2 regions of the Niveispirillum sp. CC-CTL257 genome follow, and region 2 is predicted to be linked to the other one. Evidence: riboswitches for the same ligand, from Rfam matches in the RefSeq annotation. Region 2 holds a riboswitch; the other holds the start of a gene.
What was found. Region 2 has a riboswitch for glycine ahead of ABC729_RS08575 (phytanoyl-CoA dioxygenase family protein). Riboswitches for the same ligand answer to the same signal wherever they lie in the genome.
Positions count from the first base shown of each region.

Region 1: linked by a shared signal. The riboswitch ahead of gcvT (glycine cleavage system aminomethyltransferase GcvT) and the one ahead of ABC729_RS08575 (phytanoyl-CoA dioxygenase family protein) in region 2 are both predicted to bind glycine.

Region 1 is NZ_JCAJXE010000001.1:2,465,812-2,470,581, reverse strand. Features, by position in the region: gene gcvPA (aminomethyl-transferring glycine dehydrogenase subunit GcvPA) at 1-927, opposite strand, end outside; gene gcvH (glycine cleavage system protein GcvH) at 927-1,298, opposite strand; gene gcvT (glycine cleavage system aminomethyltransferase GcvT) at 1,339-2,457, opposite strand; glycine riboswitch at 2,630-2,728, opposite strand; gene ABC729_RS11505 (hypothetical protein) at 2,809-3,351, opposite strand; gene ispH (4-hydroxy-3-methylbut-2-enyl diphosphate reductase) at 3,517-4,488, shown strand; gene ABC729_RS11495 (methyltransferase domain-containing protein) at 4,496-4,770, opposite strand, start outside.
Region 2 is NZ_JCAJXE010000001.1:1,800,383-1,805,152, forward strand. Features, by position in the region: gene ABC729_RS08570 (B12-binding domain-containing radical SAM protein) at 1-1,045, opposite strand, end outside; glycine riboswitch at 1,226-1,313, shown strand; gene ABC729_RS08575 (phytanoyl-CoA dioxygenase family protein) at 1,427-2,497, shown strand; gene ABC729_RS08580 (L-serine ammonia-lyase) at 2,585-3,970, shown strand; gene pbpC (penicillin-binding protein 1C) at 4,337-4,770, opposite strand, start outside.

The DNA of each region.
Region 1 (4,770 bases), 670 kb from region 2:
GGTCAGCACGAAACCGCGCTTGCCATCAGCATCCACCGTCTGACCGCACAGGCGGCCCGGCATCTGGCGCACATACTTGTCGCGTGTGGCGAACAGGCCCACATAAGGCCCGCCGAAATTCAGGCCATTGCCGATCGACTGGCCTTCGCAGACCACGATGTCGGCCCCCATGGAACCGGGGGAGGGCAGCAGGCCCAGCGACACAACCTCCGTCACTACCACGATGACCATCACGCCCTTGGCGTGGGCGGCATCGCAGAGCGCGGTGAAGTCGCGCAGATGGCCGAACAGCGACGGGGTCTGAACCACGACGCAGGAGGTCTCTGTGTCCAGCAATGCGGCCAGATCCTCAGCATTCTTCCAATCCGGGGCCTGGGCGCGGATATCCATGCCCATGACGCCACAGGTGGTTTCCACCACCTCGCGGTAATGCGGGTGCAGGCCGCCGGACAGGATGACCTTGTTGCGCTTGTTCACGCGGGCTGCCATCAGGACGGCTTCGGCCGTACCCGTCGCCCCGTCATACATGGAGGCGTTGGCCACATCCATGCCGGTCAGCAGCGCCACCTGCGTCTGGAATTCAAACAGGTACTGCAAAGTGCCCTGGGTCACTTCCGGCTGATACGGCGTATAGCTGGTCAGGAACTCACCGCGCAGCAGCATCTGATCGACCGAGGCGGGGACATGGTGCTTGTAGGCACCGGCCCCGACAAAGAACGGCACGGACGACGCCGTGACATTCTTGGCGGCCAGGCGCGATAGGTGGCGTTCCACCGCCAGCTCACCCATATGGTCGGGCAGGCCCGCGATCTTTCCCGGCAGCTTGGCATGGTCGGGAACGTCACGGAACAGGGCATCCACACTGTCCACCCCGATGGTGGCCAGCATGGATGAACGGTCGGCATTGGTCAGCGGCAGGTAACGCATCACAGCCCCTCGGTGAAGGACTTGTAGGCGGCCTCGTCCATCAGCGCCTCGAACTGCGCCATGTCCTTGATGGACATCTTGAAGAACCAGCCATCGGTCTCCGGTGCGGTGTTGACCAGCGAGGGATCGTCACCCAGGGCCCCATTGCCCTCCAGAACCGTACCATCGACGGGGGCATAGATTTCCGAAGCGGCCTTCACCGATTCGACCACGGCGGCGTCCTTGCCCTGCTCCAGCACCTTGCCGGCATCCGGCACCTCGACGAACACCACATCGCCCAGCGCATTCTGGGCATAGTCGGTGATGCCGACGGTGGCGATGCCGCCGTCCAGCTTGATCCACTCATGGTCCTTGGTGAAACGGATGGTCATGGGTCGGTCTTTCGATTGGAGGTAACGTGAGGGAGAGGGCTCAGCCCTTGAAATAACGGTGCGGCGCAAAGGGCAGTGCGGCCACCTTGGCCGGCAGCGCCTTGCCGCGCACGATCAACTGGACCGGGGTCCCGACGGCGGCGGAACCGGCATCGACATAGCCCATGGCGACCGGGCCGCCGACGGTGGGGCCGAAGCCGCCGCTGGTGATTTCCCCGATGCGGTTGCCGGACAGGTCCTGGATTTCGGTATGTTCGCGGGCGGGGGCCTTGCCTTCCGGCAGGATGCCCACTCGGCGGCGGGAAGGGCCGCTGGCCAGTTGCGCCTGCACCACGGCAGCACCGGGGAAGCCGCCTTCCGTGCGGCGGCGCTTGGAAATGGTCCAGTTCAGGGCGGCTTCAATCGGGCTGGTGGTCGTGTCAATGTCATGGCCGTAAAGGCAGAGGCCAGCCTCCAGACGCAGCGAATCGCGCGCCCCCAGACCGATGGCCTCGACGCCCTCTTGGGCCAGGATCAGGCGGGCCAGCCTTTCAGCATCGGTGGCACCCACGCTGATTTCGTACCCGTCCTCGCCGGTGTAACCCGACCGGCTGATCTGCACGGCGATGTCGTCGATCACGGCAGTGCGCGCACTCATAAAACTCATGCTGGCCGCTTCCGGCAGCAGGCGGGCCATGACGGATGCGGCCTCCGGGCCTTGCAGCGCCAGAAGGCCGGCATCATCGCCCAGATATTCCAGGCTGATATCGGTCGACAGCTTGGTCTTCAGATGCGCCAAGTCGTCCGCTTTGCAGCCGGCATTGATCACCACATACAGGTGATCCTCGAACCGGGTGACCATCAGGTCATCCAGGATGCCGGCTTCATCATTGGTGAACATGGTGTAGCGGATGCGGCCCGGCGCCAGGGCGGCGATATCGCCCGGCACCAGCGCTTCCAGCGCCTGGATGACGGCGTCGATGCTGGCACCCCGCAGACGGACCTGCCCCATATGGGACACATCGAACAGGCCGGCGCGGGCGCGCGTATGCAGATGTTCCTTCAGCACGCCCAGCGGATACTGCACCGGCATGTCGTAGCCGGCGAACGGCACCATCTTGGCGCCCAATTCCACATGAAGGTCATAAAGCGGCGTGCGCAGCAGGCTGGTGTCACCCAAGGTGGGGCACTCCCATCAGGACAGGTTTCACCCGTCACGGGGATCGTCCCCGCGGCGGTTGCCCCCCTCTGTCCTGGCCCCTGAGAGATTCGCGTCGCCATTCGGCGTCCACTTACTCCGTCGGTGGGCTGTCGGCCCGGTGAACCCGAGCCCGCCTGCTTTCCAGATGTGCCTACCCTTCGCGGTCCTTTTGCCTGAGAGTTTCCGGGGGCGGTTGCTCCTTCGGCGCTGGCTCCTGTCACCAGGAACCAGTCTCTCCCGCATGGGGTCGTCGGCTGATCGGCGACAAACTACGCTTTGCGCCGCCGCTGTCAATGCAAAGTCGCGCAGGCGTGACCCCACGCGATGTGCTTACCGGCCTTCGTTGGAATTCCGGTTGGCGGCCACTTGCTCCGGCGTCAGTTGGAACCCGACCAGCACTTCATACCAGCGGGCATCCATGGTCTTCGGCACGGGGATCACCTGGGTCAGGGTCTCCTGCGTGTCGGTGCCCAGGGCGACGCTGGTGGTGAAGGTCTTCTTGGACAGGATGTTGCGGTTCGGGTCGGTGACGGCCACGAAATAGGTGACGGGGATGGAACCGCCCGCCACACCTTCATTGGCACGGCCCGTGATCATGACGCTGGCGGCGATGGTGACGGACGTGTCGTCATAGCCGCAATTGGCCAGGATGCCAGACAGGATAGCCACACCCTGATCGGTGCGCAGGGTGCCGGCATCGCGCAGCACGCCGACATTGGGGCAGCCGGCGACCATATGGTCATTCTCGGCACAACCGGCCAGCGCCAGCATACCCATGCCGGCAAGGGCGGCCAGGGTCATGCGGCGGGCTGCTTTCCTGGCATGCAGAACCGGGCTATGGTTGGGCCGGGTGGTCATCATGGGGCTGGTCATCAAACGTCCGTTCACTTCCATATCACCGGGACATGAATGGGCGGCGACCATGTCATAAGAATGGCACCTTCCCACACGCCGGGTTGCGACAATATAGGTGGGCATCCAGCCGCGCAAGCGTGGCACCCGGCACTGACACGTATCGACAGGGACACACCCATCACCATGGCCGACAATATCACCCCCCCCGCCGCGCTTCCGCCCCTGCATGTGCTGCTGGCGGCCCCGCGTGGTTTCTGTGCCGGGGTGGACCGGGCCATCCAGATCGTGGAAACCGCGCTGAAAAAATTCGGCGCCCCCGTCTATGTCCGGCATGAGATTGTGCATAACCGCTTCGTGGTGGAAAATCTGGAGGCGCAGGGGGCGATTTTCGTCAAGGAACTGGACGAGGTGCCGGACGACCGGCCCGTCGTCTTCTCCGCCCATGGCGTGCCCAAGGCCATCCCGGCCGAGGCACAGCGCCGCAACATGATCTATGTCGATGCCACCTGCCCGCTCGTCTCCAAGGTGCACCGGGAGGCCGAACATCATCACGAGGCCGGGCGCACTGTCCTGCTGATCGGCCATGCCGGCCATCCGGAGGTGGTGGGCACCATCGGCCAGCTGCCCGAAGGGGCGGTGAAGCTGGTGGAAACGGTGGAGGATGTGGCTGGTCTGGTCATTGATGATCCCGATAATCTGGCATTCGCCACCCAAACCACCTTGTCGGTGGATGATACGGGTGCCATCGTCGATGCGCTGCGCGACCGCTTCCCTGCCATCTCCGGCCCGAAGCGGGAGGATATCTGCTACGCCACCACCAACCGACAGGGTGCGGTGAAGGCCATCGCCCCGCGCGCCGATGCCCTGCTGGTGCTAGGCGCGCCCAATTCGTCGAACTCCGTCCGGTTGGTGGAGGTGGCGCGCGCCCATGGCTGCACCCGTGCCATGCTGGTGCAACGTGCGGCCCAGATCGACTGGGACCGCCTGTCCAAGGTCCGCACCCTGGGCATCACGGCCGGTGCCTCCGCCCCGGAGGTGCTGGTGGATGAGGTGCTGGCCGCGTTGCGCAGCCGGTTCACCGTGACCGTGGAAGAGGTGGTGACCGCCACGGAGAATGTGATTTTCAAGCTGCCGCGCATCCTGGCGGCGGAATAGGCTCTAGCTACTTCGCCGCCGGCTTGCGTTCGGCAGCCAGCCGACCGAACACGGGCTGTGCCTGTGGCGACATGACGCGCTGCCGCTCGCGCACCTTGGCGCGGGCGGGGCTGGCATAGATCTGCTTGGACGCCTCAACCATATGCACGCCGGCGAAGGCCCGGAACCAGCGGTGGCCCACCTCCTCCACTGCCGGCGCGCTGGCCAGCATGAAACGCAGGCGGGACGGCGGCAGGAACAGGGCGCAATCTTCCCGCTCCGGCACAAACATATTGGCCTTCA
Region 2 (4,770 bases):
GGTGGGATTTCAGCCAGGCCGGGTCCAGGCTTTCGATGCCCATCATGCAGAAGCGCAGGCCCGCCTTGGCGGCCAGCACCTCGAACCCCGGCGTCTTGGTAACCGTATCGCCGCGCAGGAAGCTGCCCCAGCGCATGTCCAGCCCCCGCTCCACCATACCTTCCAGCAGCTTGATCGTATGCCGGTGGTCGCCGCCGAAATTATCATCAGTGAAGATGAATTCCCGCACCCCCTTGGCATGCAAGGCCGTCAGTTCCTCCAGCACCCGCTCCACCGATTTGTAGCGCTGCTTGTAGTCCCAGAACTTGTTGATATTGCAGAAGTCGCAGCGCTGCGGACAGCCGCGGGAGATTTCGACCGCAGCCGCAAAGCCCTGACTCATGCCCATGCCATAGGGGGCGAAGTCAAACCGGCTCCAGTCCGGGACCGGCGCCTTGTTAATGTCGATCAGGGGGAGCTGCGCATTGGATTTCTGCGCCGCGCCATCGGCACCCTTCCACCACAGGTTCGGCACGTCGGACAGATCCACCTGCCAGCCCGTCAGATGCTGGATCAGGCGGCGGAAGGGGATCTCCCCCTCCTTCACCACAATATAATCGGCACCCAGCGCCAGCCAGCGTTCGGGCCAGGCGCTGGCATGGTTGCCACCCAGGATGATCTTGACCTTGGGGTTCAGTTCGCGGGCCAGACGGATGGTCATTTCCGTGTCCATGGCCTTCAGGGATGTCATTACGCTGATGCAGATGATGTCAGGTTTTGCCAGCCGGTGCTTATAGGCGGCAAAGGTCTCACGCGCCACATAGCCATCGAAAATCTCATAATCGATGGACAGGTCCGCGATGGAGGAAACCAGGATGGGATAGACCGCACTGGGCATCTTCACCATCTCGCCCAACGTATCGACGGGAATGGGCCAGCTGTCGATCAGGGTCTTGGGATGCAGGAACAGGATATCCAGCGTTTTCGGGCTGACCGGCGGCATCGGATCAGGCCCCCAGAAGGCAGCGGCCCGTTCCTCAGCAGCCAGTTTGCTGATCCCTTCCATGAATGCCCCCGTTAACCCTGTTTTCCATTGTGGAAGCCAGTACAACCGTGACCGGTCGCTTCGTCAAGCCACCTTGGTCATATGCCCTTCTCCCGACATGCGGAAAGGGGCATCGGGTCAGCAAACCATGCCCCGCCGGAAGCACTTGACCCGGACGGGCCAGTCAGGCCAGATCATCCCCACACCCATGCGGGAGAGCGCGGATAAAGCCGCCGCCGAAGGAGCAACCGCCCCGGAATCTCTCAGGCACCCGAACCGCATGGGGCCGATGACATCCGAAGAGTGGACGGGATGGCACCGCCGCCCGCCCCGCCGAAGGAGAAAGCCGCCGGTGCATGCCGCACCGATGGCGAAACTCTCAGGCCCAGATACGGATGGGGCATGCAACCAACCACCCATGCGGTGGGAAAGGAAAGCCATGCCTGCCACCTGCCAAACGCGACAACCCATGCGTGGGCTTTACCGACCACTTTCCAAACGCAGGGGTGCCGCACTATGCTCTCGGCGCGCCGGCGCCGTGCCGGATATGATCTGGCCCCATCAGGAAAGATTGACACGATGAGCGTTGCCGTGTTGGACAGCCCCTTGACCGCAAAGAGTCTCGTGACTCCGGATTTCTGGCTCGGGATGAATCCACGCCTGCACGTGGCGGATGGTCAGTTCCTGAGCACGTTCACGCCGTTCAACATCGATGCTGATCTGGCGAAGCGGGCACGCGAACTGGTTTTGCGTGAGGGGTACATCCATCTTCCGGGACCCATTCCCTGGGGGCTGCCCCTCGACGCGATGCGCGATGCGGTCGGTAACCTGAAAGGTGCCGGGCTGTCGCCGGTCTTCGCCTATGCCTATGACGAATTCTGGGTCATTTTCGCCAGACTGCATAACCTCATTCAGGCGATCCTGGGCGATGATTACATGATGTTGCCGGATTTCTGGGCTTGGCATGTGGACCCGCGCGCGGGCGAGGCTGGATGGTCGCCACACCGGGATAAGGGCCGCCAGTCGCTGTTTCCGGATGGCACACCCAAGAGCCTGACAATCTGGCTGCCATTGTCGAATGCCAATCCGCTCAACGGCTGCATGTATATGCTGCCTGCGGATCGGGATAAGACCTACAACACGGAAAATGAGCGGCAGTGGGCTCCGAACCTGCCGGATATTCGGGCGCTGCCTGCTACGGCCGGTGATATTTTCTGCTGGAATCAAGCCGTACTGCATTGGGGTGCGCGCAGTTCGCCGCGCGCGACAGAGCCTCGGGTCAGCATCGCCTTTGAGTTTCAGTTGACGAAGGTGGACCCCTTCAACCGCCCCCTGCTGCCGCCCATGACCGTCCCCGGGATGGAACGCCGTATCTCACTGATATGTAAGCAGATTCTGCAATACAAGCATATGTACCCTCTGTCGGCGGAGCTACAGGCTCTGGCGATGGAAAGGTTGAACATACAGTCCTGATCCAATCTCGCGCTCGGGTACGCCCGCGCCGGCCGGCATTTGCCGGGCCGGGCGGATACCTGCGCCCTTCTCCCGGAATGATCCATCATGACCATCAGCGTCTTCGACCTGTTCAAGATCGGCGTTGGGCCCAGCAGCTCGCACACGATGGGCCCCATGACGGCGGCCTTCCGCTTCACCGCCCGGCTGGCGGAAACGGGGTGGCTGGCCCATACCGACCGTGTCACCGTCACGCTCTATGCCTCGCTGGCACTGACGGGGCGTGGCCATGCCACCGACAGTGCTGCCATCACCGGTCTGGCAGGATTTCAGCCGGCCACGGTCGATCCCGACGCGGCAGAGGCGCTGGTCCGGTCGGTCACGGACAACCACCGCCTGCCACTGGGTGGGACACGGGAGATTGCGTTCGACCCTGAACGCGACATTGAATGGCGCGGGTCAGAACGCCTACCCTTTCACCCCAATGGCATGCTGCTGCGTGCCTTTGATGCCGACGGCACCCTGGTCGCCGCCCGCACCTATTATTCCATCGGCGGCGGCTTCGTCCTGGACGAGGATGAGGCGCGGCAGAACCAGGGCGATGGCGGCAGCGACGGCCCCACCCCGCCCCCGCATTATTACGAAACCGCCGATGGCCTGCTGTCCATCGCGGCGGAGACGGGGCTGTCGATCCCCGACATCATCTTGGCGAACGAGTGCGCGACGAAGCCGGAAGCAGAAGTACGCGCCGGCCTGGACGCCATCTGGTCCGCGATGGAGGCCTGCACCGACCGTGGCATGCGCCAGGACGGCCTTCTGCCCGGTGGGTTGAAGGTGAAACGCCGGGCCGGGCGCCTGCACCGCGATCTGGTGGCCCGTCAGGAACGCATGCTGACCGATCCTTTGTCCGTGCTGGACTGGATCAACCTCTGGGCCTTGGCCGTGAATGAGGAAAATGCCGCCGGCGGCAAGGTGGTGACGGCCCCCACCAACGGTGCGGCGGGCGTGGTGCCCGCGGTCCTGCGCTATTATGACCGGTTCTGTAATGGCAGCCGGGAGGGCCGCCACCGCTTCCTGCTGACCGCTGCCGCCATCGGTGGCCTCTACAAACGCAATGCCAGCATCTCGGCGGCCGAGGTCGGATGCCAGGGCGAAGTGGGTGTCGCCTGTTCCATGGCCGCCGGCGCCCTGGTCGCCGCCCTGGGCGGCACGGCGGCGCAGATCGAAAACGCCGCCGAGATCGGGATGGAGCACAATCTGGGCCTGACCTGTGACCCCATCGGCGGTCTGGTGCAGATCCCCTGCATCGAACGCAACGCCATGGGTGCCATCAAGGCCGTGGACGCCGCCCGTCTGGCCATGATGGGCGATGGTTCCCACCATGTCTCACTGGACCGCGTCATCGAAACCATGCGCCGTACCGGGGCGGATATGAGCGAGCATTACAAGGAAACCTCGCTGGGCGGCCTTGCCGTAAACGTCCCGGAATGCTGACTTTCCGCGTGGTTCCTGTTATGCTGTTCGCCTCAACGCTAAAACTGTACCTGCACGAATTCGGAACGCATGGCTTTCGGAGTTGGAGTGCCATGCGCCTCTGAAACACCCATCGATTTTGTGTTTCACTTGGTTGCGTAGCGCGGATCAAACCATGTCTGCCCTGAACTGATTCAGCACCCGTAGGTCAGGTCGAGCCGCAAGGCGAGCCCTGACAGGAAAGGCTTTCAATCCTTGTCTGTCAGGGCGAGGCTCACGCCTCGACCTGACAGACAATCGCAGGAATTCACAGCTTACGGCATTCGCAACGGGAACGCCGCGCTCTGAAACACTCATCGATTTCATGTTCCACAATGTTGCACAGGGTTAATTTTCCGGCGGTCCCGGTACCTGCACCCGGATGGCGGCGCTGGCGCGCTGGCCGGTGCTGTCCATGACGGTCAGGCGGGAAAAGCCGGGGCCGGCGGGACGCCAGAACCGGCTGTCATCGGGCAGCGGCACATTATCCGCGACCCAGCGGTAAGGCGGGCGACCGCCCGCTGCTGACAGGGAGACACCATCGGCGAGCGCCTCCACCTCCGCCCCATCGGGCGGGAATAGGATGCGCAGGCGTTCAGCGCGCTGGGATGCCGCCACCGGCCCACCCCCATCCAGGCGGGCCAGACCCGGCGGCGGTGTCGCCCGCAGCAGGGCATGATCGGGTTCCGGCAGGGGCCGCGCCGGCCCGTCGGGGGGCAGCAGGTCGAACCCCCGGAACAGCAGGGGGGCCGCCGCCTGCCGTCCCGCCGCACCGGGCCGGG